Regions from separate parts of the Luteibacter mycovicinus genome, predicted to be linked through region 2. Evidence: riboswitches for the same ligand, from Rfam matches in the RefSeq annotation. Region 2 holds a riboswitch; each other region holds the start of a gene.

Region 1 (10,427 bases), 850 kb from region 2:
CGGGAGATCGTCACGTACGAACGACCACTGCAGCATCGTCACCGGACCGGTGAGCATGCCCTTCATCGGCCTGGCGGTCAGGGACTGGGCGTATGCGGACCAGGCGACGGTCATCGCGGCGGGACGCGCCACGTCACCGAAGACGATCGGCGGCTTGACGCAGCGCGAGCCGTAACTCTGCACCCAGCCCAGAGACGTGAACGCGTAGCCTTGCAGCTGTTCGCCGAAGTACTCGACCATGTCGTTGCGCTCGGGCTCGCCGTGCACGAGGACATCGAGGCCGGCTTCTTCCTGAAACGTCACGGCGCGCCGCACCTCCTCGCGAAGCACGGCCGTATAAGCCTCGTCGTCAAGCTTGCCCGAGCGATGCGCGGCACGCGCAAGGCGTAGTTCCGTGGTCTGCGGAAACGAGCCGATGGTGGTGGTCGGCAGGTTGGGCAGGCCGAAGCGCTGCTTCTGCACATTCGCGCGAAACGCGTAGGCCGAGCGGCGCTGTCCGAACTGGGGCGTCAGTCCACGCACGCGCGCCCGCACGTCGGCGCGCAGCACGTCGGGAGAAAGCAGACGCGCCGCCACCGTCGCTTGCTGACGCGCGAGCGCGAGCTGCGCCGTCTCGTCGCCGACGGCGGCATCGGCGTAGCGTCGCAGTTCGGCGATCTTCTGCCGCGCGAACGACAGCCAGTCGCCGATCGAACCCGGCAGGTGCCTTTCTTCCGACGCATCGATGGGCACGTGCAGCAGCGAGCACGACGTCGACAGCCACAAACGCTCGTCGCGGAGGCGCTCGCGTGCGCGGGCGATGCGCGGCGCGATGGCGGACGGGTCGCTCAGCCAGATGTTGCGGCCGTCGAGCACGCCGGCGGACAGCACACGACCGGCGGGAAGCGCGTCGAGCACGGCATCCAGTTGCCCGGGCGCGCGCGCTAGATCGACATGCAGGCCGGCGACGGGCAACGACGCCGCCAGTTCGAGGTTGCCGCCGAGCTCGCCGAAGTAGGTCGCGAGCAGGATGCGGCCACGCGACCGTTCACCGATGGCGGCATAAGCGCCGCGATAGGCCGCCTGCCAGTCCGGCTCGAGATCGAGCACGAGGGCCGGTTCGTCGACCTGGATCCAGTCGGCACCCGCGTCCGCGAGCGCATCGAGCAAACCGCTCCACGCCGGCAGCAACGCGTCGAGCAGCGCGAGGGGATCGCTGCCGTCGACGGTCTTGGCCAGACGGAGGAAGGTCAGCGGACCGAGGAGTACGGGGCGCGCCGCATGGCCGAGTGCGATGGCTTCACGATATTCCGCGACGACCTTGTCGGCGCGCGTGGCAAACGACTGGCCCGCCTGCAGCTCGGGGACGATGTAGTGGTAGTTGGTGTCGAACCACTTGGTCATCTCCAGCGCGTGCAGGTCGACTTCGCCGTCCTGACGGCCGCGTGCCATGGCGAAATAGCCGGCAAGCGGATCGCGCTGATGGAGTCCACGGTAGCGCGGGGGAATGGCGTCGACCGCGACGGCGGCATCGAGCATATGGTCGTAAAGCGAGAAGTCGTTGACGGGAACGCTGTCGGCTCCCGCGTCGCGCGCGAGGCGCCAGTGGCGTTCGCGGAGCTGACGGGCGACGGTGAGCAGGTCGTCGGCGCTGGTTTCACCCCTCCAGTGACTTTCCAGCGCTCGCTTCAGTTCGCGGCGTCGGCCGATGCGGGGAAAACCGGGGTAGGTAACGTGTGGCATGTGGATGATTCCTCTTCGTGGCAAAGAGGAGGGAAGGGCGGTTCGTCGCGGACGCACGTGCACTGCCACACGGAAGGTGCGGCAGCGTGAAGGCGTCATGCGGCTTGCCGTCGACCTTCGCCCCCGCGGGCGAACCGGACCCTCGCGCGAACGCGACGGCCCAGGTCGGGCAGGGCACACGCACCCATGACGGCACGCGCGCCCAGGCCGGCGGCAGGTCTTCGGGCTCGTGGATGTGGCACCTGGGTGCCGCCTTGCGTGTCGCTTCCCGGATCGCCATCGATCCAGTGCTGATGACGCGCTCGTCTCCACATACCGCTGCGGGGCAGCGCCGGATTCTCACCGGCTTCCCTCTTCGCTTTTATCCTTCTATTCGAATAGAGAGATAAAGACCGCTGGCGGCCCAGAGGTTAGCCCTACGGACGGGGCAGGTCAACGAGCCAGGCATGCATCGCGTCGACATGTCGCCCGCGACGATGCGCCAGGGCATCGGGAGTAAGGCATGGCGGCAAGGCACATCGTGATGGCGACGGTGGGATCGCAGGGTGACCTGTTTCCGTTCCTGTCCGTGGGGCGGGAGCTGGTGGCGCGGGGCCATCGGGTCACCATCGGTGCCCATGCGATTCATCGCGAGGCGGTGGCGGAGGCCGGGCTGAGGTTCGTCCTTGCCAGCGGGATCGCGGAGCCCGAGGACAAGGCCGCCTTCGCTGCCCGGGCGTTCCATCCGCTGCGCGGTCCGCGCTTCGTCGTACGTGACCTGGCTGCGGAGGATGTCGCGGCGAGCTACCGCGCGCTGGCGCCGGTATGTCTGGAGGCCGATGCGATCGTCACCTCGACGCTCGCCTTCGCCGGCCAGATTCTGGGCGAGACGACACGCGTGGCGTGGTTGTCCGCCGTCCTGTCGCCCGCGGTGTTCCTTTCCGCTTTCGATCCGCCGGCGACGGGCATGGCGCGACTCGACCGTTTCTTACGTGCGTCGCCGCGTCGTGGCGCCTGGGTGCGCCGGATCGGCGAGCGGGTGACCGCACCGTGGACACGTGCCGTGCGCAGCTTCCGGCAGTCGCTGGGTCTGGCGCCGGTGTCGGTGTGGGGCGATCCGTTTCATCGCGGACAGCACGCGCGCGATGGTGTGCTGGCGATGTATTCGCCGTTGCTGGGTCACGCGCCGCAGGATGCCCCGGCGCACAGCGTGGTCACTGGCTATTGCCGTTACTCGCCCTTCAACGAAACCCTTCCCCCGGAGCTGTCGGCGTTTCTCGACGCGGGTGACGCGCCGATCGTGTTTACGCTGGGATCGGCGGCGGTGCACGCGGGCGAGGCCTTCCTTCGCGAGAGCATGGCGGCGGCAGGCGCGCTCGGACGTCGTGCCGTCTTGCTCACCGGCTCGCCCGAGATGCGCGCGCGCTTGCCCGACACGTTGCCAGCCGGGGTGATGGCTGTGGAATACGCGTCACACGGTGCGCTGTTCCCGCGCGCTTCCGCGGTGGTACACCACGGGGGTGTCGGCACGACGCAGGAGAGTTTGCGCGCGGGGTGTCCGGCGCTCGTGGTGCCGCATGGCTTCGATCAGCCTGACAATGCGGCGCGTGTGCTTCGGCTGGGTGTGGGCGATGTATTGCCCGCTTCGCGTTACCGCGCTGACCGGGCGGCGGGGAAGCTGCGCGTGCTTCTGACCGACGAGGGAGTGGCCTTGCGTGCCCAGCGCGCGGCTGAAGTCATCCGGGCCGAGCGAGGCGCGTCGCCGGCCGCGGATGTGATCGAACAGGCGATGGCGCGGCGAGACCGCCGTATGGCAACAACATAGCCGAACTGCCGCAAGCAACGCTTACGCGAACCCTGCGATCGCCCGCGGCGTATAAGCCTCCTCCAAAGCTGCCGTCTCTTCCTCGGTCAGCTCCAGATCGATCGCCGCCACCGCATCATCGAGATGCTGCGGCTTCGACGCCCCGACGATCGGCGCAGTCACGCCGTCACGATGCGCCACCCACGACAATGCCACCTGCGCACGAGGCACGCCACGCGCATCGGCCACCTTCTTCACCGCCGCGACGATGGCGCGATCCGAGTCTTCCGTGGCGTTGTAAAGCGTGCCGCCGAAGACATCGCTCTTCTGCCGGTCGCTGCCCTCGTCCCAGTCGCGCGTCAGCCGTCCGCGTGCCAGCGGGCTCCATGGCAACACCGCGATGTGCTCATCGATGCAGAACGGAATCATCTCGCGCTCTTCCTCACGCTGCAGCAGGTTGTAGTGATCCTGCATGCTGATGAACTCGGTCCAGCCATGCATCCTCGAGGTGTAAACCATCTGCGCGAACTGCCACGCATACATCGACGAGGCGCCGAGGTAGCGGACCTTGCCGGCCTTCACCACGTCATGCAGCGCCTCGAGCGTTTCTTCGATGGGCGTGGTCTGGTCGTAGCGATGGATCTGCAACAGGTCGATGTAGTCGGTGCCGAGGCGGGCCAGTGAGTCGTCCACCGAATGGAAGATCGCCTTGCGCGACAGGCCGCCGCCGTTCGGTCCCTTGCGCCAGTGGAAGAAGGTCTTGGTGGCGATCACCACCTCGTCGCGTTTCGCAAAATCTTTCAGGGCACGTCCGACGATCTCTTCGGACGTGCCGTCGGAGTATGCGTTCGCCGTGTCGAAGAAGTTGATGCCCAGGTCCAGCGCCTTGCGAATGAAGGGCCGGCTCTGTTCTTCATCGAGCGTCCAGGCGTGGTTTCCGCGGTCGGGAACGCCATAAGTCATGCAACCGAGCACCAGCGGCGAGATATCCAGGCCGGTACGGCCGAGCTTGATGTAGCGCATGCGAATACTCCATCGGGGGATGCCCCATTGTGACCGGCCGGATGTAGACGCTGCATATACCTGCCATGGCTATGATTTGCGCGAACCGCGGCTTCGACGCGACGCGCCCCTGCCGCGTCACCCACCGGAGTCATAAAATGCCGTCCACTCTTTATTCACGCAGGCCGCCCCGTATCACCGGCGTGGTCATAGCGCTTCTCGGTCTCTTTCTCGTGGGAGGCGGAGCGTGGCTCGCGGCTCTCGGAGGCTCGTTCTACTACCTCATCGCTGGCGCCGCGGTCGTAGCGACCGGCATCCTGCTCGCGCGCGGTTCGGCCAGCGCACTCTGGCTCTATGCCGTGGTGCTGCTCGGGACGGCCATCTGGGCGTTCACCGAGGTCGGGCTCGTGGGCTGGCAGCTGGAACCGCGACTGCTGGTTCCGGTGGTGCTCGGTATTTATCTCGTCATGCCCTGGGTACGTCGCAAGCTCACTCCCTCGGGCGGTGGCGCCTTCGCGGTGATCGTGGCCGTTATCGTCAGCGTCGGTCTCGGCGTGGCGGGTTTCATGCAGCCCGTCGGCACGCAGGGCGAAGCGGTCATCCGAAACATGGCGGATGGCCACGACGCCTCGGTGCCGGACAGCGACTGGCAGTTCTACGGCCGCACACCCAGGGGCGATCGCTTCTCGCCGCTGGACCAGATCAACGCGACCAACGTCAGAGACCTCAAGGTCGCCTGGACGGCACGGACGGGCGACACCATGCGTCCGGGTGAGGATCAGGGCGGTACCGACGCGGGTCACGAGTTCAACTTCGAAAACACCCCGATCAAGATCGGCGACACGCTTTACGTGTGTACGGGCCATAGCTGGGTGGTCGCCTTCGACGCCGCCACGGGTGCGAAGAAGTGGAGCTTCGATCCCAAAGCCAATACCGATGCGGACGTCTATCTGGCCTGTCGCGGCGTGGCGTATTACGAAGCGCCGCAGGGCACGCAGACCGATTGTCCGCGTCGCATCATCGCGCCGGTACTCGATGCCCGCGTGCTCGCGCTCAACGCCGATACCGGCAAGCCCTGCGAGGATTTCGGCGAGCACGGCTTCGTTTCGCTGACGCAGTATCTCGGCCATGTGCCGGCCGGCTTCCACTTCGTGACGTCGCCGCCGATGGTGCTGAAGGATCGCGTGATCCTCGGTGGCTGGGTCTACGACAATCAGGCGGAAGGCGAGCCGTCGGGTGCCGTGCGCGCGTTCGATCCGCTCTCCGGCAAGCTGGTCTGGGCGTGGGACGTCGGGCACGATCCGCAGAACTGGACGCCGGGTCCGAACGATCAGCTGACACGCGGCACGCCTAACGCGTGGGGCGTGTACACCGCCGATCCGGATCTGGGCATGGTCTACCTGCCGATGGGTAACGCCACGCCGGATTACTTCGGCGGCCATCGTCGTCCGTTCGACGAGAAGGTGTCGAGTTCGACGGTCGCGCTGGATATCGAAACCGGCGAGCCGAAGTGGACCTACCAGAACACGCATCACGACCTGTGGGACATGGACGTACCGACGGGTCCGTCGCTGGTCGACTTGCCCGGTCCCGATGGCGGCACGATTCCCGCCCTGGTACAGACGACCAAGCGCGGCGAGTTCTTCGTACTCGATCGCCGCACCGGCAAGCCGGTGACCGAAGTCGCCGAGAAGAAGGTGCCGACCGATACGGTCCCGGGTGACTTCGCGTCGCCCACCCAGCCGTACTCGGTGGGCATGCCGTCGCTGACACCGAAGGATCTCACCGAGCAATCGCTGTGGGGCGCGACGCCGTTCGATCAGCTGATGTGCCGCATCGAGTTCCGCAAGGCGGCGTACGAAGGTCAGTTCACGCCGCCGCAGCTGAAGGACACGATCGTCTATCCGGCCTTCGATGGCGTGATCGACTGGCACGGCGCCTCGATCGATCCGTATAACAAGCTGATCATCGCCAACGCGAACTACATCCCCTTCATTATCAGCCTCGCGCCGCGCCAGCCGGCGGAACAGAAGGGCTACGTGAAGCCGTGGGACGGCACCGGTGACGAGCCGAAGGTCGGCGGCGGTCTGGCACCGCAGTACGGCACGCCTTATGTCGGCAAGGTGCATCCGTGGCTGAACCCGCTCGGCGTGCCGTGCAATCCGCCGCCGTGGGGCACGCTCGCCGCGATCGATCTGGTCACCCACAAGCTGGTCTGGGAGCATCCGCTCGGCACGACGCGCGACACCGGTCCGTTCGGCACGCATACGAACGCGCCGCTGCCCACCGGCATCTTCAATATCGGTGGCAACATGACCACCAAGGGCGGCCTGGTGTTCATCGGCGCCACGGCGGATAACTACATCCGTGCGATGGACGAGCGGACGGGCAAGGTGCTCTGGCAGGCGCGTCTGCCAGCGGGTGGACAGGCGAATCCGATGTCGTACTCGGTCGGCGGAAAGCAGTACGTGGTGATCGCCGCCGGCGGGCACAGCGGGCTGGGGACCAAGTCGGGTGATTACGTGGTGGCTTACGCGTTGCCTTGAAGAGCGTCGCCGGCAGGGCCGGCTCCTACCTCTCCGCGGAACCCGCCCGGGTCACCGCAGACAGGTAGGAGCCGGCCCTGCCGGCGATTCCCGCGCAAGGCGATTCCCGCGCAGCAAGGCCTTGAAACCTCACCAACCATCCCTACCTAGTGCGCAGAACGCCGACGAGGCGTAAGATCCGCACCTCACCACGAGAGCCACACCATGTTCCGCTGCAAGCACGATTTGATGCTCGACCTACCGATCGCCCCTGGGGCGCGTCGCGGGTGCGCGCGCTCCGTGCAAGGTGGACCGCTGTCGTAAGACGGCGCCCGGCCTCGAAGATTCGAAAGCACCCGCAAGGGTGCTTTTTTTTGCCTCGCATTCGGCCAAACCCGCCTTTTTTCCAGGCCTTTACCGGAGTCTCCGTGTCATGAAGAACAGCCGCGACCCCCGATCCTGACCCGTCCTGCTCTGCCAGGGGCGGCGGTCGTCGGATCGGGGAGTGCCTCGCTCGGAACCTCTTCTTCGAGCCCCTGGCGATCCCATCAGGACATCGTTAGCCATGAGTACCACCACTCGCGAAACCACCATTCCCGTCGGCCGCTGGCGCAACCTCGGCATCATCGCGCACGTCGACGCGGGCAAGACCACGCTCACCGAGCGGCTTCTCTACAAGACCGGCACGATCCATCGCACCGGTGAGGTGCACGACGGCGCGACCACCACCGACCATATGGAGCTCGAGCGCGAGCGTGGCATCACGATCGGCGCCGCGGCCGTGCGCGCGAACTGGACTCCGCAAGGTGACCAGCCGCATCGGCTGACCCTCATCGATACGCCCGGGCACATCGACTTCGCGATCGAGGTCGAACGTTCGCTGCGCGTGCTCGACGGTGCGGTGACCGTGTTCTCGGGCGTCGCCGGCGTGCAGCCGCAATCGGAAACCGTATGGCGCCAGGCGCGCCGGCATGGCGTACCGTTGATGGCCTTCGTCAACAAGATGGACCGCCCGGGCGCGGATTTCGATGCGGTGGTCGCACAGATGCGCGACAAACTCGGTGCCAATCCGTGGGTCGTCGCGCGTCCGGTGATCGAGGGCGAGCACATGACCGGTCTCGTCGATCTCGTCGGCGAACGCACATGGCGTTTCGATGACGACGGCACGCCGAGCGTGCACGGCTGGGACGGGACGGAACGTGCCGCCCATGCCGACGCACGCGCCGAACTCGTGGCCGCCGTGGCGGACCGTGACGAAACGCTTGCCGAACTCTGGCTGGCGGAACAGCCGATCGATGCCGACGTCCTCACGGCGGCGCTGCGTCGTGGCACGCTGGCGGGCCTCGGCTCCCCGGTATTGCCGGGGTCGGCGTTCCGCAATGTCGGTATCGAGCCATTGCTCGATGCGTTCGTCGCGTATCTGCCGTCGCCCGTGGATCGCCCGTCCGTCGTCGCGCACACCGATAACGGCGACGTCTCGCTGGCCCCTGACGCGAACGCGCCGCTGGCTGCGCTCGTCTTCAAGGTAGTCAACCAGGCGCATGGTCCGCTGGCCTTCGTGCGCGTGTATTCGGGTCGCCTGCACGTCGGCGATGCCGTGTGGCGCAGCGGCACCGATCGCGTGCAGCGGGTCGGCCGCCTGGCGGTCGTGCGTGCGGAAGATACCGAAGCGGTGGAGGCCGCCGAGGCGGGCGACATCGTCGCGATTGCCGGCTGGAAAGACGTCGCGACAGGCGAAACCTTGTCGGACTCGCATCGCCACGTGCGGCTGGAAACGATCCAGGCGCAGCCGGCGGTACTGTCCTGGCGACTGTCGCCCGAACGCTCGGCCGATCTGCTCAAGCTCGGGAATGGCCTGGCGCGCCTCGCGCAGGAGGATCCTTCCTTCCGCGTGAGCACCGATCCTGAAACCGGCGAGACGCTGGTCTGGGGTATGGGCGAGCTGCACCTCGAAGTGATGGTCGAGCGGCTGCGTCGCGAGTGGGGTGTGCAGGTGCGCACCGGTTCTCCACGCGTGGCGTACCAGGAAACCCCCGCGAAGGCCTCGGGCCCGGTCGAGGGCAAACTGGCCAAGCAGACGGGCGGCAGCGGTCAGTACGCACGCGTGGTGCTGTCTCTGGCACCGACCGGCGAGGATGTCAACCGGTTTGTCGACAAGACGACCGGCGGCGTCATTCCGAAGCAGTTCCAGTCGGCGGTGGAGAAGGGTGCGCATTCGGCACTGCTCGAAGGTCCGCGTGGTTACCCGGTGGTCGGTGCGGAAGTGATCGTGCTCGACGGTCAGGCCCATGCGGTGGACTCGAACGAGGCCGCGTTCCATCGAGCGGCCCAGATCGCGGTGAAGTCGGCGCTGGAAGCGACCGGTACGGTGCTGCTGGAGCCGGTGATGCGCGTGTCGGTGTCGACGCCGGGCGCGGCGGTCGGTGACGTACTGGGCGACCTGCAGCGTCGCGGTGGGCAGATCGTCCACCTCGCCGATACGCAGGAGCGAACCGAGATCGAAGCCGACGTGCCGCTGGCGCAGCTCGATGGCTACAGCACCGCGTTGCGTTCGCTGAGCCAGGGGCGTGCGTCGGCAACGGTGGCTTTCGAGGCGTATCGCCCGGCGACGGTGCAGGAGGCGTCGCGCCGTTCGGCGTAAATGGCGGGCGGGCCTGCTGGCGGAGCATCGCCAGCAGGCTGGCTCCCAACGGATTTGGGATCGACCGAGGCACGCTCCCCCAGATCGCCCGCCTTCTGGTGGGAGCCAGCCCTGTCACCGATGCTCTCCGTCCCACGAAGGGTTACCCTTCTCCCATGATTTCCTACCCCGACGCACTCGCCCTCCTTCTTGCCGAATCCCGCCAGCTGGAGAGCGAGCGCGTCACGGTCGACACGGCGGCAGGACGCATTCTCGCCGCCGACATCGTCAGCCCGATGTCCCTCCCGGGCTTCGATAACGCCGCCATGGACGGATACGCACTACGCGCACCGGGTGAGACGATCGCCGCGGGTGCGACTTATACGATCGCGGCGATGCACGCGGCAGGCGACGGCGCCGAAGGCTATCCGGATGCCCAGTGCTGCGAAATCGCCACCGGCGCACGGATGCCCGCCGGGTTCGACACCGTCGTCCCTGTCGAGCGGTGTGAGCGCAGCGGAGGTATCGTTCGCTTCACCATCGACGAACGCCGCGGGCAGAACGTGCGTGCGGCCGGTAGCGACATCGAGGCAGGTAGCCTCGCGTTGGGTATCGGGCGGCGCATCGATGCGGCGGCCATCATGTTGCTGGCGGCACTGGGTGTCGAAACGATCGACGTCGCCCGTCGGCCACGTGTGGCGATCATCACCACCGGCAGCGAACTGCATCCCGTCGGTCCGTTGCCGCCCGGTGGCATCCACGATTCCAACGGTCC
Region 2 (10,427 bases):
CGTCGCGCTGGGCGGTTTCATCGCGACACCGCTCATGCTGCGCGCCATGGGCACGCCGCACGATGCGCTGCCGTTCGCGACCGACTACCTGCGCATCATCTTCGTCGCTCTGCCGGCGATGTATCTGTACACGTTTCTGATGATGACGCTGCGCGGTGCGGGCGACTCACGCACGCCCTTCGCCTTCATGCTGGTTTCGGTCGTGCTCGACGTCGCGCTGAATCCGCTCTTCATCTTCGGCCTGGGACCGGTCCCCGCGATGGGTATCGCGGGCTCCGCCGTGGCCACCCTGATCGCGCAGGTCGTTTCGTTGCTGGCGCTGATCGCGTGGCTTTATCACCGCAAGCACTTTCTCTGCATTCACCGGCACGAACTGCGCCTGCTGATTCCGGAACCCGTCCTGCTCAGGCAGCTGGTGATGAAGGGCCTGCCGATGGGTGCGCAGATGATCGTCATCTCGTCCTCGGCGATCATCATGATGTCGCTGGTCAACCGCCACGGCTCGCAGACCACGGCGGCTTATGGCGCGGCGGCCCAGTTGTGGACGTACATCCAGATGCCCGCGCTGGCGATCGGTTCGGCGGTGTCGTCGATGGTCGCGCAGAACGTGGGTGCGAAGCGCTGGGATCGCGTCGCGGGCATCGGCCGCGCAGGCGTGCTGACCAACTTCACGCTGACCGGCACGCTCGTGCTCGTCATCTACCTGTTCAACCGCACCGCGCTGGCGCTGTTCCTCGGGGAGGACAGTTCGGCCATCGGCATCGCCCAGCATCTCAACCACATCGTGGTGTGGTCGTTCCTGCTGTTCGGCGTCACCTTCGTCATGTTCGGCGTGGTGCGGGCCACGGGCGCGGTCATGCTGCCACTGATCGTGCTGGTGATATCGATGTGGCTGGTGCGCTATCCGTTTGCCGCCCTGCTGGAACCGAGGTGGGGCGCGGACGCCATCTGGTGGAGCTTTCCGGTCGGGTCGCTGGTGTCGATCGCGATTACGACGGTGTATTACCGGCGCGGAAGCTGGAAGAAGGCGCATATGCTTCCGGCGACGCCAGCTTCGGTAGGAGCCAGCCCTGCTGGCGATGGGAGCTTGCCGTAACTCCTGTCGCCAGCAGGGCTGGCTCCTGCAAAAAGCCGGTATTCATGGAAGGCTATCGGGTCTTGCGCGCCTTGCGGATCTTGATCCAGCGCTTGTACCGACGCTTCAGCATGCGCCGGTGTAGGCGCTTCACCTTGCGCTCCTTGCGGTCGTGATTCCACAGGTAGATCGCGGGCGTACTCAGGAGCGTAAGCAGCTGCGAGACCAGCAAGCCGCCGACGATCGCGATACCGAGCGGCCGCCGCATTTCCGAGCCGACACCGAACCCGATCGCCAGCGGCAGCGCGGCACCCATCGCGACGAGGGTGGTCATGGTGATCGGACGGAAGCGGACCAGGGCCGCCTGACGAATCGCGTCGACCGGCGACATGCCGTGTTCACGCTGGGCCACGAGTGCGAAGTCGACCATCAAGATGGCGTTCTTCTTGACGATACCGATCAACAGCAAGACCGAGATGATCGCCATCAGGGTCAGCTGTGTCTGCGTGACCAGCATCGCCAGGAACGCACCGGCACCCGCCGCCGGCAACGTCGAGATGATCGTCAACGGATGGCCGAGACTCTCGTAGAGAATTCCGAGCACGATGTAGACGGCGAGGATCGCGCCGACCAGCAGCACCATGCCGTTGGACTGCGCGTCCCGCATGCGCTGATTGGTGCCGGTGACGTCCATGCGCACGCCTTCCGGCAAATTGATCCGGCGTACGGCCTCCTCGGCCAGACTGTTGCCCTTATCGGGCGTGATCTTCGGCGCGAGGTTGTAGGTGATGTCGGCCGATTCGAGCTGGTTCTGGTGGGTGACCGCACTCGGCGTCGCCACGGGCTCGATGTGCGCCACCGCCGAGAGCGGAATCATCGTGCCGAGTGAATTCTTCACGTACGTGTTGAGCAGCGCGCCGGGACTGAGCTCCTGCGCGGCCGCCGAGGTCAGCACCACCCAGTACTGGTTGATGTCCGAATAGATGATCGACACCTGGCGCTGGCCGAACGAGTTGTACAGCGCCGAATCGACATCGCCCATGCCGACGTTCAGGCGGCCCGCCGCATCGCGGTCCACCTTCAGCATCTGTTGCTTGCCGACGATGTCGAAGTCGCTGCCGACGTCGCGGAACTCCTTCATGCTGCGCATCTGACGCACCAGCTTCAGCGTCCAGGGCTGCAACGGTTCGCCGCCGGTACTGATCAGCTGGAACGAGTACTGCCCGCGGTTGCTGTTGCCCCCGCTCCCGCCGAGGAACTGCACGGGATTCATGAAGACCTGGACATCGGAGAGCTTGTCGTACTCCTTGCCCTTGCGATCCATGAATTCCTTCATGGATTCATGGCGCAGGTCCGGGCCGCTCCCCTTCTTCTTCAGATCGATGAACATGGTGCCGCTGTTGCCGACGGCCGCGCCATCGTTACCGCTGCCGAGCAGTGTGGTGACATCGGCGACGGCCGGGTCGTTCTGCATCATTTCGCCGACGCGTTTGAGCCGTCGCGACATCTCGTCCGGCGAAATGTTGGCGTCCGCGGTGACATCGGCCTGCAGCATGCCCGTGTCCTCGTCGGGCATGAAATTGCCACCGGCGGTCTTCACCACGGCGAAGCCCAGCGCGAAGGTGGCGAAAAGCAGGATGAGTGGCTGCCAGCGCATGACGCGCCGATGGCGCATCGCCCAGTCCAGTCCGCGCTCATACAGGCGCAGAAACCCGCGATCGAAGCGTTCCAGCGCGCGCTCGACGCGGCCTGGCTGGCGGTCGGGCTCGTCGTGCTTGAGATAGCGGGCACAGAGGGCCGGCGTGAGCGTCAGCGACACGATGGCCGAAATCAGCACGGCCGCCGCCAGGGTCACCGAGAACTCGCGCAGCAACTTGGTGATCATGTTGTTGCCGAACAGCAGCGGCGCGAACACCGCCACCAGCGACAGCGTGATCGACATCACGGTGAAGCCGATCTCGCGCACGCCCTCGAGCGACGCCGGCATCGGTTTGCTGCCGTTCTCCATGTGCCGGACGATGTTCTCGATGACCACGATGGCGTCATCGACGACGAAGCCGATGCACAGCACCAGCGCCATCAGCGACATCGTGTTTAGCGTATAGCCGAGTGTCCACATCACGACGAAGGCGCCGGCCAGGGACAACGGCACGCTCAGCGTTGCGATCAGCGTCGGACCGAGACGGCGCAGGAACACCATCATGACCAGGAAGACCATGACGATGCTGATCAGCAGCGCGACCTTGACCTCGTGCAGCGCGGACTGCGTGGTCTGGGTCAGGTCGAAGATGGGGGTGACCTTCGCGTCCGCCGGCAGCAGCGAACGGAAGCGCGGCAGCGCGGCACGGATCGCGTCGGCGGTGGCGATGGAATTCGCCTCCGGACGCTTGCTCATCTGCATGGTGACCGAGCGCTCGCCCTGGAACCATGCGGCCTGGTACTGGTCCTGCTGGCCGTTGTAGACGCGGGCGATGTCCGAGAGGCGCACCGGCACGTTGTTGCGCATCGCGATGAGGATGTCGCCGAAATCCTTCGCGTCGCGAATGCTGTCGTTCGCGACGACCGTCATCTGTGCCTTGCCGTCGGACAGCAGGCCCTGCGGCGAGGTCACGTTGGCGGCGTGCAGCGCATTGGACACATCGTTGGCGGTGAGTCCCTTGGACGACAACGCGCGGGTATCCAGCTCAACGCGCACGGCGTGCGGGGTCCCGCCGAAGACCTGTACGCGCGACACGCCATCGATCTGCGCCACGGCGGGCCGGATCAGGGTGTCGACGACGTCGTAGAGCTTGTCCGGCGGCAGCGACTTCGAGGTGAACGACACCAGCAGAACGGGAATCTGGCCGGTGTCGAACTTAAAGTACTGTGGGGGGCTGGGCATGCCGGCCGGCAGGTCGGCGGCGGACGCGTTGATCGCGGCCTGCACGTCACGCGCGGCGGCATCGGTGGAGCGGTCCATGCTGAAACGGAGGCGGACGAAGCCGCTGCCTTCCGAGCTGTTGGAATACATCTGGTCCACACCCGGGATCTGGCCGAGGTGGCGCTCCAGGGGGGCGATGATGGTCGAGGCCATCGTCTGCGCGTTCGCACCGGGCATCTGCGTCTGGATGAAGACGGCGGGCACTTCGATGGACGGCAGGGCCGCCACGCCGAGCAGCATGTAGGCGATGGAGCCGCACAGCACGAGCCCCGCCGCAAGCAGCGAGGTTCCGATCGGCCGGCGAATGAAAGGTGCAAAAACGTTCACGACACTTCCTGTGATCGCGGGAAGCATACCCGCGCCCGGGGACTTTATGACGTCCGCGCCGGTCCGTGGCGTGTGCCTTTAGTGGGGGCCCTGCCGGAAGACAGGGGTGCGGCGTTTGCCCGAGCCCGGTGCCAGGGGTAGGAGCGCGCCTGCGCGCGATGCCGTGAAACATCGCGCGCAGGGCGCGCTCCTACACGGTGCTCCCTCAGCGTACGGGCGAGAACCGCACGGTCACATAGTAGGTCCGCCCCAGCTGGTTGTAATACGCCGCCGTCTCGTACCGCTTGTCCGCCACGTTCGCGACCCGGCCCTGCACGCTCCAGGCATCGTCCATGTGCCAGGTGGCACGCAGATCCGCGGTCGTGTAGCCGCCCAGACGCGTCGTGTTGGCCGCGTCGTCGTAGCTGTAACCCGAGGCGTAGACCGAGCCACCCAGTGTCAACGCGCCCAGGTCCTTGTCCAGATCCACGCGACCGGTGCGACGCGGACGGCGGGCCAGCAGGTTGTCCTTCTCGAGCCCGCTGTCCCGGTCCAGCGGCTGCTGCAGCGTCAGGTAGCCGCGCACGTGCCAGCCATCGACGTCCGCGCCCACCTGGCCTTCGAGGCCGCGCAGGCGGGCCTTGCTGACGTTGACCGGCAGGAAGTTCGCGTCGTAGCCGATCAGGTCGTCGACCTGGCTCTGGTAGGCGTTGACGGCCCAGTTCCAGATGCCCGGACGACCCGACAGGCCGATCTCGGCGGTGCGCGACTTCTCCGGCTTGAGGTTCACCGTGGGCACGCCGTACGGGTAGTACTCGTCGTTGAAGGTCGGCGCGTGGAAGGCGGTGCCATAAGAGGCCGTGACCTTCATGCCGTTGTCGAAACGGAAGCCATAGGCGGCCGAGCCGGTCGTGTGGTTGCCGAACTGGGTGTTGTGGTCGTGGCGGGCCGACAGCTGGATCTCATGCGGGCCGAACACGCCCTGGTAGAGCGCGAACACGCCCGTGTTGTTGCGGGTGTCCTTGAGATAATCCGTGTCGCTGCTCAGCTTTTCCTGCTGGTAGTCGACGCCGGCGCTCAGCGTCTGGCCCGGGGCCAGCGTGAAGTCGTTCTGCCAGGAACCCTGATTGCGCTTAGAGTACAGATATCCCACGCGCAGCTTGTCGGCACCGGTGACGTAGTTGAAGTCCGCGTCGTAATAGCCCTTGTCGGCGCCATTGAGGTAGTTGTCGGCGCGGTCCTGGTTCTGGCCCAGACTGACCGACATGCGCCACGTGGACAGCACGTCGAAAGCCAGCTTCGCGCCGGCGACCTGCTGCGAGCGTCGGGTCAGGTTCTGGTAGTCGCCGTCGTATTCGATATCGCCCTTGCTGCGCAGCCAGCTGCCGGTGAGCTCGGTGCCGTCGTCCCAGCGATAACCGCCCGACAGCGCGCCGTTGTACGTGCGATAGGCGTCATGGTCCGGCTCGTCGGTGAAGCAGCCCTTGAACGCCGTGCCCGCGCCGATGCGGCAGGCGTTGATGCCCGAGGTGTACTGGCCGCCGAGGCTGGCGTTGTACCAGCCGTGGGTCGTGCCGCCCGACACGCCGACCTGACCGGCGGTGTAGCCGTGGCTGCCGCCGGTGACCGAGAGGCTCGGGGTCGGCGCTTCGCCGGCCTGGCCGTGGCGGGTGAAGATCTGGATGACGCCGCCGATCGCGTCGGAGCCGTAAAGGCTCGAGCGCGGACCGCGGACGACCTCGATATGGTCGATCTGCTCGACCGGCAGCTGCTCGTAAGCCGGCAGACCCGCGCCCACGGTACCCACGCGGACACCGTCCACGAGGACCAGCGTGTGCGAGGAGTTGCTGCCACGCATGAACAGCGAGGTCTGCTGGCCGATACCGCCGGTGTTGGCCATGACCACACCGGGCAGCCCGGCGAGCAGGTCCTGGACGTTACGCGGCTGCAGACGCTCGATGTCTTCGTGGGTGATCACGGTCACCGGGGCGAGTACCTCGTCCAGCGGCGTGGCCGTGCGGGTCGCGGTGACGATCACGGGATCGAGGGCGTCCGGGGCGTCGGCCGCGTGGGCAGCGGCGATCGACGACAGCAGGGCTGCCGCGAGCAGGGTCTTCTTCATGGAACGGTCTTCCTCCGCCGCATAGCGCGGCAATGCGTAGCTCAAAGGGCGCGCGAGGAGGACATACGGCGAACGGCACACGGGCGGAACCCGGATGACTGTCCGGATTCGCCCTCCGCGAATCGCCCGAAACGGGACGACGCCCCGGGATGGCTCACGGGGCGCGTCGTCGGGCCGGTCTCCGGACTCACGCCGTCCCCGAGGGGTGTCGGACCGGCGCCTTCCCGCTGTCGCAGTGGCTGAAGCCGTGTCCGAGGGGCCGTGACGACCCCGGGCGCTTACCGTTGCGGGGGCAGTGCCGGCCTTGCCGCAGAGGCGGCGCACCGGCTTCCCGTTTCATCCCCGTGGCGCGACGCCCCGGGGACACCCGAACCCCGCGACTTTAACCGGAGGGTGGGGCGCTGTCACGACCGCCCGATCAGCCCGCGGCGTAAACGCGCTCGCCGCCGATCCAGGTTTCGATCACCGTATGGGTCTCGTCCATCACGACGAAGTCGGCGCGGTAACCGGCGGCGATATGACCGTGGGTGGCGCCGAGGCCGAGGAACGCGGCCGGATACGTTGACGCCATGCGCGCGGCTTCATCGTAGGCTACGCCGACCATGTCGACCGTATTGCGCACCGCCGTGGCCATGTCCAGCGCGGAGCCGGCCAGCGTGCCGTCCGCCGTCTGGCAGACGCCGTCGCGCACGGTGATGGTTTCGCCCTTGAGCACGAAGTTCGGATTGTCCGACCCCACGGGCGGCATCGCGTCGGTGACCAGCATCATCTTCCTTGGCGCCTTCGCCGCGATGGCGACACGCAGCGAGGTCGGGTGCACGTGGTGGCCGTCGACGATCAGACCGCACCAGCTGGCCTGGTCTTCGAGCGCGGCACCGACGACGCCAGGCTCGCGGCTGGTGAAGGGTGTCATCGCGTTGAACAGATGGGTGAAGCCGCGCACGCCCGTCGCCAGTGCATGCCGCGTGGTCTCGTAGTCGGCGGCCGTGTGGCCCGCGGCCACGATGACGCCGTTGGCGACCAGCTCCTGGAGTACTTCCGCGGAAGCGCGCTCGGGAGCCAGCGTCAGCAGGGTCACGCCGCCGTGGCGCCGCGCGACCATCGCGACATCGTCGGCATCGGCGATGCGAAACTTGGCCGGGTCGTGCACGCCCTTGCGCTCAGGGGCGATGAAGGGGCCTTCCAGATGGATGCCGAGCACGCCCGGCACGCCCTGGGCGACCGCGTCGTTCACGGCATCGATGGCTTTCGCCATGACCTCCGCGTCGTCACTGATCAGCGTGGGCAGAAAACCCGTGGTGCCGAATCTCGCGTGTGCCTCGCCGATCGTGCGGATCGCGTCGACCGTTGGTGCATCGTTGAACAGTACGCCGCCCCCGCCGTTGACCTGGCAGTCGATGAAGCCGGGCAGCAAGGTGCGACCACCGAGGTCATGGCGCTCCGCCGCGCGCACGCGCGGATCGGATGGCAGCGCCAGTCCGGTGATCTTTCCATCGTCGACCAGCACGGCAAAGCCGCTCTGGAATCCATTGTCGGTGAGCACACGGCCGTTGACGAGGGCGAGAGTCATGGCGATTCCTTGAGGGTGACGGTCAGACGGTCTCGGTGACTTTATTCAGGTGCGGCGGCACGTCGGGATTGAAGCCGCGCTTCAGCGCGAGCGCCGCCGTGGCGCGGTAGAAGCTCTGCACCGTGATCAGCGGCGCGGCGATCGGTGCGGTGGCGACCAGCGGCAGCACACCCTCACCCGTCGCACCCGGCGCGGCGATCCAGACATTGGCGCCACGCTTGCGGAACTCGGCGGCGACATCGAGCACGCCCGGGAGCGTGTCGTCGTTCTGCGCGAAGAACAGCACCGGGAAGTCCGGGCCGACCAGCGCCATCGGGCCGTGTTTCACTTCGGCCGCGCTGAAGGCTTCGGCATGCAGGCCGCAGGTTTCCTTGAACTTGAGCGCCGCTTCCAGCGCACCGGCGAAGCCGAAGCCACGACCGACCACGAACAGGTTGTGCGCATCGACGAGGCCTTCCGTCAGCGACGACCAGTCGGCATCCCAGCCCTGGCGCAGCTGCGCGGGCAACGCGGCCAGGGCGTCGGCGATCTCGGCCTTGCCACTCCACCGGGCGGCGATATGCAGAATCGCGAACAGCGCGCCGAGATAGCTCTTGGTCGCGGCGACGCTGGTTTCCGGGCCCGCGTGCAGCGGGACGACCACGTCCGCGACGTCCGCCAGCGGCGAGTCGGTCACGTTGACCAGCGCCACGACGTACGCACCGGCCTTCTTCGCGGCTTCAGCGTTGCGGACCAGATCCGGACTCTTGCCCGACTGGGATACGGCGACGTAAAGCGCGCCATCGAGGCGCTGCGCGGCGTGGTAAATCGAGGTGACCGACGGCGAGGCCGAGGCGGTGACGACGCCAAGCTGCGTTTCGAACACGTACTTCGCGTACATCGCCGCGTGATCCGAACTGCCACGGGCGCAGGTGATCACCATGCGCGGCGGGTTCGCGCGCAGGCGCTCGGCAAGGGCGCCGATCACGGCTTCGTTAAGGGCAAGCTGCCGCTCGACGACCTCGGCGGTCTCGTGCGCTTCGCGGTACATCAGGGTGTCTTGCGGCTGGATCGTCATGAAGAAGGGTCCGTCAGTCGCTCTGCAGTTCGGCGACGAAGTCGTAGATGTCCCCGCGATACCAGGAACACGTGAACTCGACGATGCGGCCGTCGTCGAGGAAGCTGCGCCGCTCGATATTCAGCCCGGCACTGCCGGCGCCGAGCCGGAGCAGCCGGGTCTGGGCAGGGCCCAGCACCACCGCGCGCAGGCGTTGCAACGCACGTCGCGGGCGGTTGCCCAGCGTGTCGAGCGCTTCGTACAGGGAGTCCTCGACCAGGCTGGGGTCGGGCAGCAGGTTGAGTGGCACCGCGCTGCGCTCGATCGCCAGCGGCTCGTCGCCCGCGTAGCGCAGGCGGTGCAGGCGGACCACCTGGGTGCCGGGCGAGAGATTCATCGCCATGGCTTCTTCCGGGGTGACCTCGCCGATGGCCCGCTCGAAGAACTCCGAGCGCGGATTGAGCCCGCGCGCGCGAAGATCCTCGGTGAAGCTGGTCATACGCGACAGCGGCTTGACGATGCGCTCGGACACGAAGGTGCCCGCGCCATGACGCTGGGTGAGCAGACCATCCTCGACCAGGCCGCCGATGGCCTTGCGCACGGTAACCCGGGACAGCGTGAGGGCCCTGGCCAGGTCCCGCTCACTGGGCAGTGCATGGCCGACCTGCACCTCGCCGTTTTCGATCACGTTGCGGATGGCGCGACGCAGGCGCATGTACGCCAGCGGCTGCCGCGCGGCCGGGTCGTACTGCAGGCGTTGGTATTCGGCGACGAGAGCGCTTTCCATGGTCGAGAAGATACCAATCAACGACCACTGCGGCAAGACCGTCCAAGCCCGCGAATACCAGTGAGCGATTCAAACGGGCGTTTGCACGATGCAAAGTCGGCCCGTAAACGTTTTTGCGGCGTCATCGCCTCATATCGTGACGGAAAACGCCGCCTTGAGTGGTACGGGGCTGGTATGTCCTGGTATGTCACTGGTACGATCCGTCGGCATACCCATCGATCCCAGCAGGCCACTGTCGTGAGCGCTCATCTCCTCCCGATCGAACCTTTCGATCTGGTCATCTTCGGCGGCACCGGCGACCTCGCCGTCCGCAAGCTTCTTCCCGCGCTGTTCCATCGCTTCGTGGACGGCCAGATCCAGCCCAGCAGCCGCCTCATCGGCGTGGCCCGCGAGGCCCTCGACGATGCGGGCTACCGCGACCTGGTCCGCTCCTCGGTCGAGAAAGGCGTGTCCCACGTGGCTCCGGCCCAGCTGGACGCGTTCATCCAGATGGTTTCCTACCGCTCGCTCGACGCGCGCAAGGAAGAAGGCTGGGATGAATTCGCCGCGCTGATGCAGCAGCAGGCGCAGCACATCCGCGTGTTCTACCTGTCGACCGCGCCGGACATCTT
Region 3 (10,427 bases), 350 kb from region 2:
TACGCGGCGCTGCATGTACGCGGCGAACGGTATCTGCTCCGCGAAACCCTGCATACGCTGTCCAGGCGACTCGACCCGCTGCGCTTTCTCCGGGTGCACCGCTCGGCCATCGTTCGGGTGGATCAGGTCGCCGAACTCCTGCCACGGTCCAACCGCGACGCGGTGGTTCGATTGAAAGATGGTGCGACGCTGCGCGCAAGTCGTACCTATATCGATGCCCTGCTCGCCGCGTTGCACCGCGGGCAATGAGCGCGCCCGCGAATCGCCATAAACGCGCCGTGCATCCGCCCGGACGCGCCCGCACATTGACGTGACACCCAGGGGATCCCACGCATGAACCGCACTCCCGGCCTCGACACGCTGCGCGCGATCGCCATCGCCTGGGTGATGTTGTTTCACAGTTATCTGGTCGGCGGCCTCGGCGATGGCTTCAGCAAGCTGGAATGGTCGGGGTGGATGGGCGTCGACCTGTTCTTCGTGCTGAGCGGCTACCTCATCGGCACGCAGGTGCTGAAGTCCCTGAAGACCACGGGCAAGCTCGATTTCGTCGGCTTCTATCGACGACGCTTCATACGAATACTTCCCGCCTTCTTCGTCGTGCTGGCACTTTATGCGTTATGGCCGGCATGGCGAGAAACGCCGGGTATGCAGCCGTTGTGGCAATTTCCGACGTTTACCTTCAACCTGTTGTTCGACAACGGCGACAACTATGCGTTCTCCCACGTGTGGTCGCTATGCGTGGAAGAACACTTCTATCTCGTCTTTCCCTTGCTGGCCTTCGCGCTGACGCGCAAACCCGCTCTGTGGAAGTTCATCACCGTATGCGTCGCGGTGGTCGCCGGCGGCCTCCTGTTGCGGGCGTGGCTGTGGTCCGATTTGCTGGGACCGGCTCGTGATACGGACATCAGTGCGGGCCTGGTCTATCTCCGTTACCTCTATTACCCCACGTGGTCGCGCCTGGATGGGCTCGTCGCCGGTGTCGCCCTGGCGGCGTGCGGGGTGTATCGCCCGCAGTGGATGGCATGGATCCATGCGCGCGCGGGCTGGGTGCTCGGCGCCGCCACCGTTCTCCTTGGCGTCTGTCTGGTCCTTTTCGACGGTGCACGCCCCCTGTTCTGGCCCTGCGTCATCGGCTACCCCCTGCTGTCGCTGGCGATGGGTGGCTTCGTCGCCGCCTTCAGCGGCCCGACCGTCTTCGCAAGGCTGCGGGTGCCCGGTGCCGGATGGCTGGCCGCCGCTTCATACAGCCTCTATCTCTGCCACAAAGGCGTTTTTCATCTGACGGAGGGGCTGCTCGGTGACGGTCTGGCCGATCATCGCTTTGTCCGTTTCGCCATCTATGCGGCCGCGACTCTGGCTGGCGGTGCGCTGCTTCACTACGGTGTCGAGCGCCCGTTCCTGCGCTGGCGCGACCGCCGCGTTCATGCTTCGGATACACTACCGCCGCCCAAGGTGATTCCCGGTGTCGCAGCCGGGGATTGAAACGGGAATCCGGTGACCCGCGCGACCCACGAGGTCCGCGTCATTCCGGAGCTGCCCCCGCAACGGTAGGCGAGCCAAAGGTCTGCATGAAGCCACTGTGCCCCGAAAGGCATGGGAAGGCGCCGACCGGCAGGGATTCTCCCTGCGCTCGCAAGCCCGGAGACCGGCCTTCGAGGTAACACCGGACAGGCGGAGGGCCATGTCGTGGGTGGCCGGCCGGCCTTCCGCCATCGGCGCTCCCCGCTACCGTCTCCCTGTCTCTCGCCATTCATGCCGCGCGGATGGGCGCGGTAGTGCAGGAGTCACCACGTGTCGCTTCGTATTTCCACCCTCGCGGTCGCCATCGCGATGGCATGCCTCGTTCCCGCCGCGGCCTTCGCCGATGACACCTCCACCGACCTCGACAAGGTCGTGGTCACCGCGAGCCGGACCGAGCAGACCCAGGCGCAGGTGCTGTCCGCCTCCACGGTGATCGACCGTGCCGGGATCGAGCGGCTGCAGCCGCGCTCGCTGGCCGACCTGCTGCGTGCGACGCCCGGTGTGTCCATCGCCAATAACGGCGGCCCGGGCAAGTCGACCTCCGTCTTCATGCGCGGCACCGCGTCCGACCACGTGCTGGTGCTGATCGATGGCGTGAAGGTGGGTTCAGCGACCTCCGGTACGGCGGCCTTCCAGGATATTCCGGTCGACCAGATCGAGCGCATCGAAATCGTCCGTGGCCCGTTCTCCAGTCTCTATGGCTCGGACGCGCTGGGCGGCGTCATCCAGATCTTCACCCGTCGTCCGGAAGGCAGCTTCGTGCCGAACTTCTCCGTCGGCGGCGGCAGCTACGACACCTTGCGCGGCTCGGCCGGCTTCAGCGGACGCGGCTCGAACGGCTGGTACGCGGTGGAAGCGAACCACGACCAGACCGACGGCATCAACGCATGCCGCGGCCGCCCCAGCCCGGGCGGCGGCGGTTGCTACACCTACGAGCCGGACAAGGACGGTTACCGCAACAATGCGCTGTCGCTGAAGGGCGGATGGCGCTTCGACGAGCAGTGGGACGCCGACGTCAATGCCATGCGCACCGAAGGCGCCAACCATTACGACGGCACCAGCAGCAACTTCGCCGACTCGTCGACGCAGGTCGTTGGCGGCCGTCTGCGCTATACACCGTCGAAGGACGTGAAGTTCACCCTCAACCTCGGTCGCAGCGGTGACTTCTCGACCGACTACGAGAACGGCGTCTACGCCGATACGTTCAACACGCATCGCGACGTCGCCTCGGTGCAGGCGGACCTCGGTCACGTCGGTGGGGACGCAGGCCAGACCACGCTCGGTTACGACTGGCAGCGCGATCGCGTCGTCGGCAGTACCGACTACTTCGTCGATGCGCGTCGCAACCACGCGATTTTCGGCCAGTGGTTGCAGGCATTCGGCGACAGCTCGATCCAGGCCAGTCTGCGCCGTGACGAGAACAGCCAGTTCGGCGGCAAGACCACCGGCAGCCTGCAGTACGGCTACATGCTGACGAAGGACCTGCGTGTCACCGGCAGCTACGGCACCGCGTTCAAGGCACCGACGTTCAACGACCTGTACTACCCCGACTACGGCAATCCGGACCTCCGCCCGGAAACTTCCCGCAACTGGGAGCTGGGGCTGCGCGGTACGCCCACGTGGGGTAACTGGTCGATCAATGCCTTCCAGAATCACATCGACAACCTGATCGTCTTCGACTCGAGCCTGACCGGTCCGCTGTTCCCGTTTGGTGGCGCGAACAATATCGACCGCGCACGGATCCGTGGCGTGGAGCTGGCAGCCGACACCACCGTCGCCGACTGGCACCTCTCGTGTAACGCGACGTGGCTGCAGCCGGAAGACGATAGCGACGACGACAGCAAGGGCAACCTGTTGCCACGACGTGCCCGCCGTACCGCGAATATCGACGTCGACCGCTCGTTCGGCGCGCTGAGCGTCGGTGCCAGTGTGTTCGCCTCGGGCTATCGCTATGACGACTCGACCAACCTGCACCGGCTGGGTGGCTACGCGCTGACCGATCTGCGCATCGCGTACGCCTTCGCGCCGGCGTGGTCGGTGGAGCTGGCCGGCAAGAATGTCTTCGATCGCCACTACGAGACTGCGCGTTACTTCAATCAGCTGGGTCGCAACTACATGCTCACGTTCCGTTACCAGCCCCGCTCGTAATCCGTCCCCCCGTACGAGGTACGCCCCGATGAAACCCCTGTTACGTCCGTTGTTTGTCGCCATGTCGGCATGGTTCGCGCTGATCATGATCGCCACGCGTTTTCATCACTTCGGCGATGTACTGCATCTTCCCGACGCGTCGATGGCGTTGTTCTTCCTCGGGGGTATCTACCTGCGAAAGCACCTGGCCTTCGTCGCCTTCGTCGTCCTGGCCGTGCTGATCGACTGGGTTTCGATCAGCTACGCGGGCGTGAGCGACTTCTGCATCACGGTGGCCTATTCGTTCATGCCGCTGGCGTACGCCGTGCTCTGGTACGGCGGCCGCCTGGTGGCACCGCGTTTCGACGGTTCACTGGCATCGCATGCGATGGTGTTCGCGGCATTGCTGGTCTGCGCCACGGTCTCGTACGCCATATCCAATGGTGCGTTCTACTGGCTGGGCGGCCGTTACACCGATACCAACATGACCCAGTACGTGCAGCGCTTCATGCAATGGGCGCCGCTTTTCGTGCGTGCCGCCGCGGCGTATGTGCTGGTGGCTCAGGTGGTCCAGGCGGCGGTCTGGCGCTTCGCACCGCGGGCACGGGACGCCCGTACCACTCACGCATGAGCGGCGACACCACGCCATGGCGTGAAATGGACGAGGAGGCTCGTCATCGCGACCGCATGCGCCGGAAGAAGGAGCTGATCGACCGACGTATCGCGAAAGCGACCATCGATCGCGGCGTGCTCGTGGTCAACACCGGCAACGGCAAGGGAAAGAGCTCGTCCGGATTCGGTATGCTGGCGCGGTCGCTCGGCCATGGCTTTCGTTGTGGCGTCGTCCAGTTCATCAAGGGCAGTTTTTTCACCGGCGAGGAGGCATTCTTCCGCATGTACGAAGACGGTCCGCTCGATTACCACGTGATGGGCGAAGGCTATACGTGGGAGACACAGGACAAGGCGCGCGACATCGCGGCCGCCATGGCCGCGTGGGATGTCGCCGAGCGCATGCTCGCCGACCCGGCATACGATTTCATCCTGCTCGACGAGCTGAACATCGCGCTGGTGAAGCAATACATCCCGCTCGATCGCGTGCTCGACGCCTGCCGGGCGCGACCCGAACGACAGCATGTGGTGATCACGGGCCGTGGCGCGCCGGACGCGCTCGTCGAACTGGCGGATACCGTGACCGAGATGCGCGTGGTGAAACACGCCTATCAGGCGGGTATCCGCGCGCAGAAGGGCGTGGAACTGTGAGCCGTTCGTGTCCCGCGCTGCTGGTCTCGGCACCTGCGTCGGGGCAGGGCAAGACCAGTGTGACGGCGGCCCTGGCGCGTGCGCATGCGCGTGCCGGCCGCCGGGTCCGCGTCTTCAAGACCGGACCCGATTTTCTCGACCCGATGATCCTCCAGCGCGCAGCCGGCGCTCCGGTTTACCAGCTCGACACCTGGATGGGTGGCGAAGACGACGTTCGCGCGCGACTCCATGCCGCGGCGGAGGAGGCGGACCTGATCCTCATCGAGGGCGTGATGGGGCTGTTCGACGGGCGCCCGTCGAGCGCGGATCTGGCCCAGCGGTTCGGTTTGCCCGTTCTCGCCGTGATCGATGGCAGTGCCATGGCGCAGACGTTCGGTGCGCTGGCGCATGGACTGGCCAGTTATCGCGACGGGCTCATCGTGCACGGCGTGATCGCCAACCGTGTTGGCAGCGCGTATCACGCCACCTTGCTGCGCGAGAGCCTGCCGCCTGCGCTTACCTGGTACGGCGCGCTCCCGCGCGATGCGGCCATGGGTCTGCCGGAGCGGCATCTCGGCCTCGTGTCCGCCGCGGAGCTGGCGGATCTCGACGCGCGGCTGGATGCGCTGGCCGACGCGTTGCCCGCCGAGGCGGTGGGCCAGCTGCCACCCGCGGTCGTTTTCCAGCCGCCGGTCGACCGACATTCCACGCGGCGGCTGGATGGCCGCCGCATCGCCATCGCCTGCGACGAGGCATTCGCCTTCGTGTACCCGGCCAATCTCGACGTGCTGCGTGACGCCGGCGCGGAGCTGATCTTCTTCAGTCCGCTGGCGGGTGACGCCTTGCCCCCATGCGATGCGATCTGGCTTCCGGGGGGCTACCCCGAATTGCACCTCGACACGCTGACGAGCCGTGACGATCTGCGCCGCGATCTGCACGCGCATGTCGATGCCGGACGCCCCCTGCTGGCGGAGTGCGGCGGTCTGCTCTATGCCCTCGACCGGCTTACCGACACGCATGGCCATGCAGCCGGCATGGCGGGGCTGATCGCCGGAGACGCGATGATGCAGCCGCGCATGGCGGCGCTCGGCATGCAGTCGGTGGACCTGCCCGAAGGGATCCTGCGCGGTCATTCGTTTCACTATGCGAAGGCGACGATCGCCGCCACGGCTCTGGCGGTGGCGAGCAACCCGAATGGCGGGCCCACCGCCGAGGCGGTCTACCGCCGTGGGCGCATGACCGCCAGCTTCGTGCACTTTTATTTCCCATCGAATATCGACGCCGCGCTGCGTCTTTTCCTGCTGTGACCACCGCCTTCGCGATGCTCGCGGCGCTGCTGCTCGATGCATGGTGGGGCGAGCCACGACGCGCGCATCCGCTGGTCGGCTTCGGCCATCTCGCTCAATGGATCGAGCGACAGCTTTATGCCGGTCGCCGCCCCCGGGGCGTCCTGGCCTGGTGCCTGGCGGTGCTTCCGCTGGTCGGACTGCTCGCGCTGATCCGATACGGGATGCCCGCCGCGCCCGGGTTTGTCATCGATACGGTGGTGCTGTATCTCGCCGTGGGTCGGCGCAGCCTCGCGGAGCACGCGTTGCCCGTCGCCGATGCGCTGAGCGCGGCCGATATCGGTGCGGCGCGGCAGGCGGTCGGTCGAATGGTCAGCCGCGATACGGAGGCCCTGGATGCCTCGCGTGTGGCCGCCGCCGCGACGGAATCCGTCCTCGAGAACGGCCACGACGCCGTCTTCGGTGCGCTGTTCTGGTTTCTGTTGCTGGGCGCGCCGGGCGTGCTGGTGTTCCGTCTGGCGAATACGCTGGATGCGATGTGGGGCTACCGGACGCCGCGCTACCTGCGCTTCGGCTGGGCGGCGGCGCGTATCGACGACGTGCTCGGGTTCATCTCCGCAAGGCTCACCGCGCTGACGTATGCACTGGCGGGCGAATTCACGACGGCACGTCGTTGCTGGGCGACGCAGGCACCGTTGTGGGACAGCCCCAACGCCGGCCCGGTGATGGCCGCCGGTGCGGGCGCGCTGAACGTCCGACTGGGTGGGCCCGCGCCATACCACGGTCAGTGGGAAGACCGTCCTGTCCTCGGTACCGGGGATGCGCCCGACGCCACCTCTATACGACGCGCCCTGCGTCTCGTCGATCGGGGCGCAGCGATCTGGATCGGTCTCGCACTCGTGGCTGGAGTAGCCGCTCATGCTTGAGCATGGCGGACGTCTGGCCCGTGCGGTGACACAGCACGGCATTCCACGCGAACGCTGGCTCGATCTGTCGACGGGCATCAGCCCGTATGCCTATCCCGTGCCTGCCGTACCGGCCGAGGCATGGCACCGGTTGCCCGAGGACGACGACGGGCTCATGCACGTGGCCCGCGCCTACTACGCGGCGCCGCATCTTCTGGCCGTTCCCGGCTCGCAGGCGGCGATCATGGCGTTGCCGCGCATGCGGTCACGCTCGCGTGTGGGCGTGATCTCGCCGGGCTACAACGAGCATGCGCATGCGTGGCGGCAACACGGTCACGACGTCCGCGAGTGTCCGGCGGATGCATTGTTCGAACGCGCCGCCGACTTCGACGTGATCGTGCTCATTCATCCCAACAACCCTGGCGGCGACCGGTTCCGTCGCGAGGCGCTGCTCGCGTTGCACGCATCGCTCGCGTCGCGCGGTGGCTGGTTGATCGTCGACGAGGCGTTCGTCGACACGCGACCGAACGGCACGCTGTGTGCCGCGGCATGCGACAGCCTGATCGTCTTGCGCTCGGTGGGTAAGTTCTTCGGCCTCGCAGGTGTGCGCGCGGGGTTTGTCGCGTCGTCGCCGGGCCTGCTGGAGGCACTGCGTGAATGTCTGGGGCCGTGGACGCTGAGCGGGCCGACGCGCCACGTCGTGAAGGCGGCGCTGACCGACGTCGACTGGCAGATCACGATGCGCGCGCGGCTGCGCGAAGACAGTGCGCGGCTGGTTGCGTTGCTGACGGAGCACGGACTGCGTCCCGATGGTGGCTGCGATCTCTTTCAGTATTGTCGCCATCCCGACGCCGCTCGTCTTCACGACGCCCTCGCGACGCGTGCCATCCTCACCCGCCGCTTCGACAATCCGCCGGCGCTGCGTTTCGGCCTGCCAGGCGACGAGGTCGGTTTCGAGTGCCTCGATGTGGCACTGGCCGAGGTGATGGCTTGAACGCGCGCGTACTCATGGTGCAGGGTTGCACGTCCGACGCGGGCAAGAGCACCGTCGTCGCCGCGCTGTGCCGCTGGCTGCGCCGCCGCGGTGTCGTGGTCGCGCCGTTCAAGCCGCAGAACATGGCTTTGAACTCCGCCGTCACGGTCGATGGCGGCGAGATCGGTCGCGCACAGGCGGTGCAGGCGCAGGCGGCGGGCGTCATGCCGCATACCGATTTCAACCCCGTCCTGCTCAAGCCGAACAGCGACACCGGTGCGCAGGTGATCGTCCACGGACACCCCGTCGGCAACATGGACGCCGTCGGTTATCACGCGTACAAGCGTGTCGCGATGGACGCGGTGCTCGCATCGCATGCGCGACTCGCCGACGCCTATGCGGCGATCGTTGTCGAAGGTGCCGGGAGCCCGGCCGAGATCAACCTGCGCGATCGCGATATCGCCAATATGGGGTACGCCGAGGCGGTCGACTGTCCTGTCATTCTGGTGGCCGACATCGATCGTGGTGGCGTCTTCGCCCATCTCGTCGGCACGCTGGCTTTGCTGTCGGAGAGCGAGCGTAACCGCGTGGCGGGCTTCGTCATCAATCGCTTTCGCGGCGATATCGCGCTGCTCCAGCCCGGTCTCGACTGGCTGGAGCGTGAAACAGGCAAGCCGGTACTGGGCGTCCTGCCCTATCTTCACGGCATGGTGCTGGAAGCCGAAGACGCCTTGCCGCGGGACCGGGTGCGTCGCGAGCACGCGCGCCTGCGTGTGGCCGTGCCCGCGCTTCCACGGATCAGCAATCACACCGATCTGGACGCGCTGCGCCTGCATCCCGATGTGGCATGTGTCTTCGTCGGGCCGGGCGAGAGCTTTCCGGCATGCGACCTGATCGTCCTGCCCGGATCGAAGTCCACCCGCGCGGATCTGGCATGGCTGCGGTCTCAGGGCTGGGACCAGGCCATCCTCCGGCACGTCCGTTACGGCGGCCACGTCATCGGCATCTGCGGCGGTATGCAGATGCTCGGCCACGCGGTGCACGACCCGCTTGGCGTCGAAGGGGCCGCGGGTTCTAGCAGCGGGCTCGGCCTGCTCGACCTCGAAACGACACTGGCGCCCGCCAAACAGTTGCGCATCGTCAGCGGCCAGGTGAGTGGCAGCGATGCCACCGTCATCGGTTACGAGATTCACTGCGGTGTAAGCACCGGCGCGGGGATGAAGCGTCCCGCCGTCGTGCTGGACGACGGGCGCGACGACGGCGCGCGCTCCGACGATGGACGCGTCATCGGCACCTACCTGCACGGGCTGTTCGATCACCCGGATGCGTTGCGCGCATGGCTGGGACACGCGGGTCTCGATGGGTCGGCGCCCTTCGACCTCGGCGCGTTACGCGAGGCGACGATCGACCGCCTGGCCGACACGATAGACGCGCATATGAATACGGCGGTACTCACCCGACTTTTTGGACTCGATGCATGCAGACCCTGATTCTGGGCGGAGCCCGCTCCGGCAAGAGTGCGCTGGCGGAGAGACTGGCCAGCGCGTCCGGCCGCGATGTGGTGTACGTGGCCACCGCGCAGGCGCTCGACCTGGAGATGGCCGAACGCATCGCGCATCACCGCGCACGGCGGCCCGCGTCGTGGACCTCCGTGGAAGAGCCGCTGATGCTCGCCCGCGTCCTTCGGGAGCACGCGGCGGAGCATCGCTGCGTACTCGTCGATTGCCTCACCTTGTGGCTGTCCAATCTGCTGGGCATCGACGACGGTCGTCATTTCGGCAGTGAGCACGAGGCGCTGCTGGCCACGGTGGCGACGTTGCCGGGCGACATTCTGTTCGTGAGCAATGAAGTCGGTCTGGGTGTCACTCCCATGGGCGCGCTGAGCCGCCGGTTTGTCGACGAAGCCGGTCGGCTTCACCAGTCACTGGCCCAGCGCTGCGATCGCGTGTTGTTTACCGTCGCCGGCCTGCCTCTCGCTTTGAAAGGAACCCTGCCATGAAGCACTGGCTCGCCACACCCGCACGGGTCCCCGATGCCGCCGCCGCCGAGGCGGCGACCTTGCGCCAGGCGACGCTGACCAAGCCGCCTGGCTCGTTGGGTAGACTGGAATCGCTCGCCGTACAACTCGCCGCGCTGCAGGGGCGTGAGCGTCCTCGCGTCGACGTGGTCTGGATCGCGGTGTTCGCCGGTGACCATGGCGTGGCGGTCGAAGGTGTCTCCGCGTTCCCGCAGGTGGTCACCGGCGAGATGCTGCGTAACTTCGCGCTCGGCGGCGCCGCGATATCCGTGCTGGCGAGGGCGCTCAACGCCACCCTCGATGTCGTCAGCCTCGGAACGGTCAACGATCCGGGCGACGTCGCCGGCGTACGCCGTGAA

What was found. A riboswitch is a leader RNA that binds a small molecule or an ion and turns the genes downstream of it on or off. The one in region 2 is predicted to bind cobalamin.
Region 1: it holds a riboswitch for cobalamin, as region 2 does, so the genes downstream of both, metE (5-methyltetrahydropteroyltriglutamate--homocysteine S-methyltransferase) here and FA85_RS10665 (TonB-dependent receptor domain-containing protein) in region 2, are expected to answer to the same signal.
Region 3: it holds a riboswitch for cobalamin, as region 2 does, so the genes downstream of both, btuB (TonB-dependent vitamin B12 receptor) here and FA85_RS10665 (TonB-dependent receptor domain-containing protein) in region 2, are expected to answer to the same signal.

The regions. Positions count from the first base shown of each region.
Region 1 covers NZ_JQNL01000001.1:1,535,946-1,546,372, reverse strand. The annotation lists gene metE (5-methyltetrahydropteroyltriglutamate--homocysteine S-methyltransferase) at 1-1,722, opposite strand, end outside; cobalamin riboswitch at 1,918-2,134, opposite strand; gene FA85_RS06990 (glycosyltransferase) at 2,225-3,526, shown strand; gene FA85_RS06985 (aldo/keto reductase) at 3,548-4,528, opposite strand; gene FA85_RS06980 (membrane-bound PQQ-dependent dehydrogenase, glucose/quinate/shikimate family) at 4,666-7,053, shown strand; gene fusA (elongation factor G) at 7,598-9,673, shown strand; gene FA85_RS06970 (molybdopterin molybdotransferase MoeA) at 9,829-10,427, shown strand, end outside.
Region 2 covers NZ_JQNL01000001.1:2,389,932-2,400,358, forward strand. The annotation lists gene FA85_RS10655 (MATE family efflux transporter) at 1-1,096, shown strand, start outside; gene FA85_RS10660 (efflux RND transporter permease subunit) at 1,149-4,322, opposite strand; gene FA85_RS10665 (TonB-dependent receptor domain-containing protein) at 4,528-6,423, opposite strand; cobalamin riboswitch at 6,580-6,809, opposite strand; gene nagA (N-acetylglucosamine-6-phosphate deacetylase) at 6,842-7,993, opposite strand; gene FA85_RS10675 (SIS domain-containing protein) at 8,016-9,050, opposite strand; gene FA85_RS10680 (GntR family transcriptional regulator) at 9,064-9,816, opposite strand; gene zwf (glucose-6-phosphate dehydrogenase) at 9,991-10,427, shown strand, end outside.
Region 3 covers NZ_JQNL01000001.1:2,739,117-2,749,543, forward strand. The annotation lists gene FA85_RS11980 (LytR/AlgR family response regulator transcription factor) at 1-249, shown strand, start outside; partial or broken gene FA85_RS11985 (acyltransferase family protein) at 334-1,410, shown strand; cobalamin riboswitch at 1,434-1,668, shown strand; gene btuB (TonB-dependent vitamin B12 receptor) at 1,792-3,669, shown strand; gene FA85_RS11995 (hypothetical protein) at 3,698-4,279, shown strand; gene cobO (cob(I)yrinic acid a,c-diamide adenosyltransferase) at 4,306-4,908, shown strand; gene FA85_RS12005 (cobyrinic acid a,c-diamide synthase CobB) at 4,905-6,194, shown strand; gene cbiB (adenosylcobinamide-phosphate synthase CbiB) at 6,209-7,099, shown strand; gene cobD (threonine-phosphate decarboxylase CobD) at 7,092-8,072, shown strand; gene FA85_RS12020 (cobyric acid synthase) at 8,069-9,541, shown strand; gene cobU (bifunctional adenosylcobinamide kinase/adenosylcobinamide-phosphate guanylyltransferase) at 9,529-10,050, shown strand; gene cobT (nicotinate-nucleotide--dimethylbenzimidazole phosphoribosyltransferase) at 10,047-10,427, shown strand, end outside.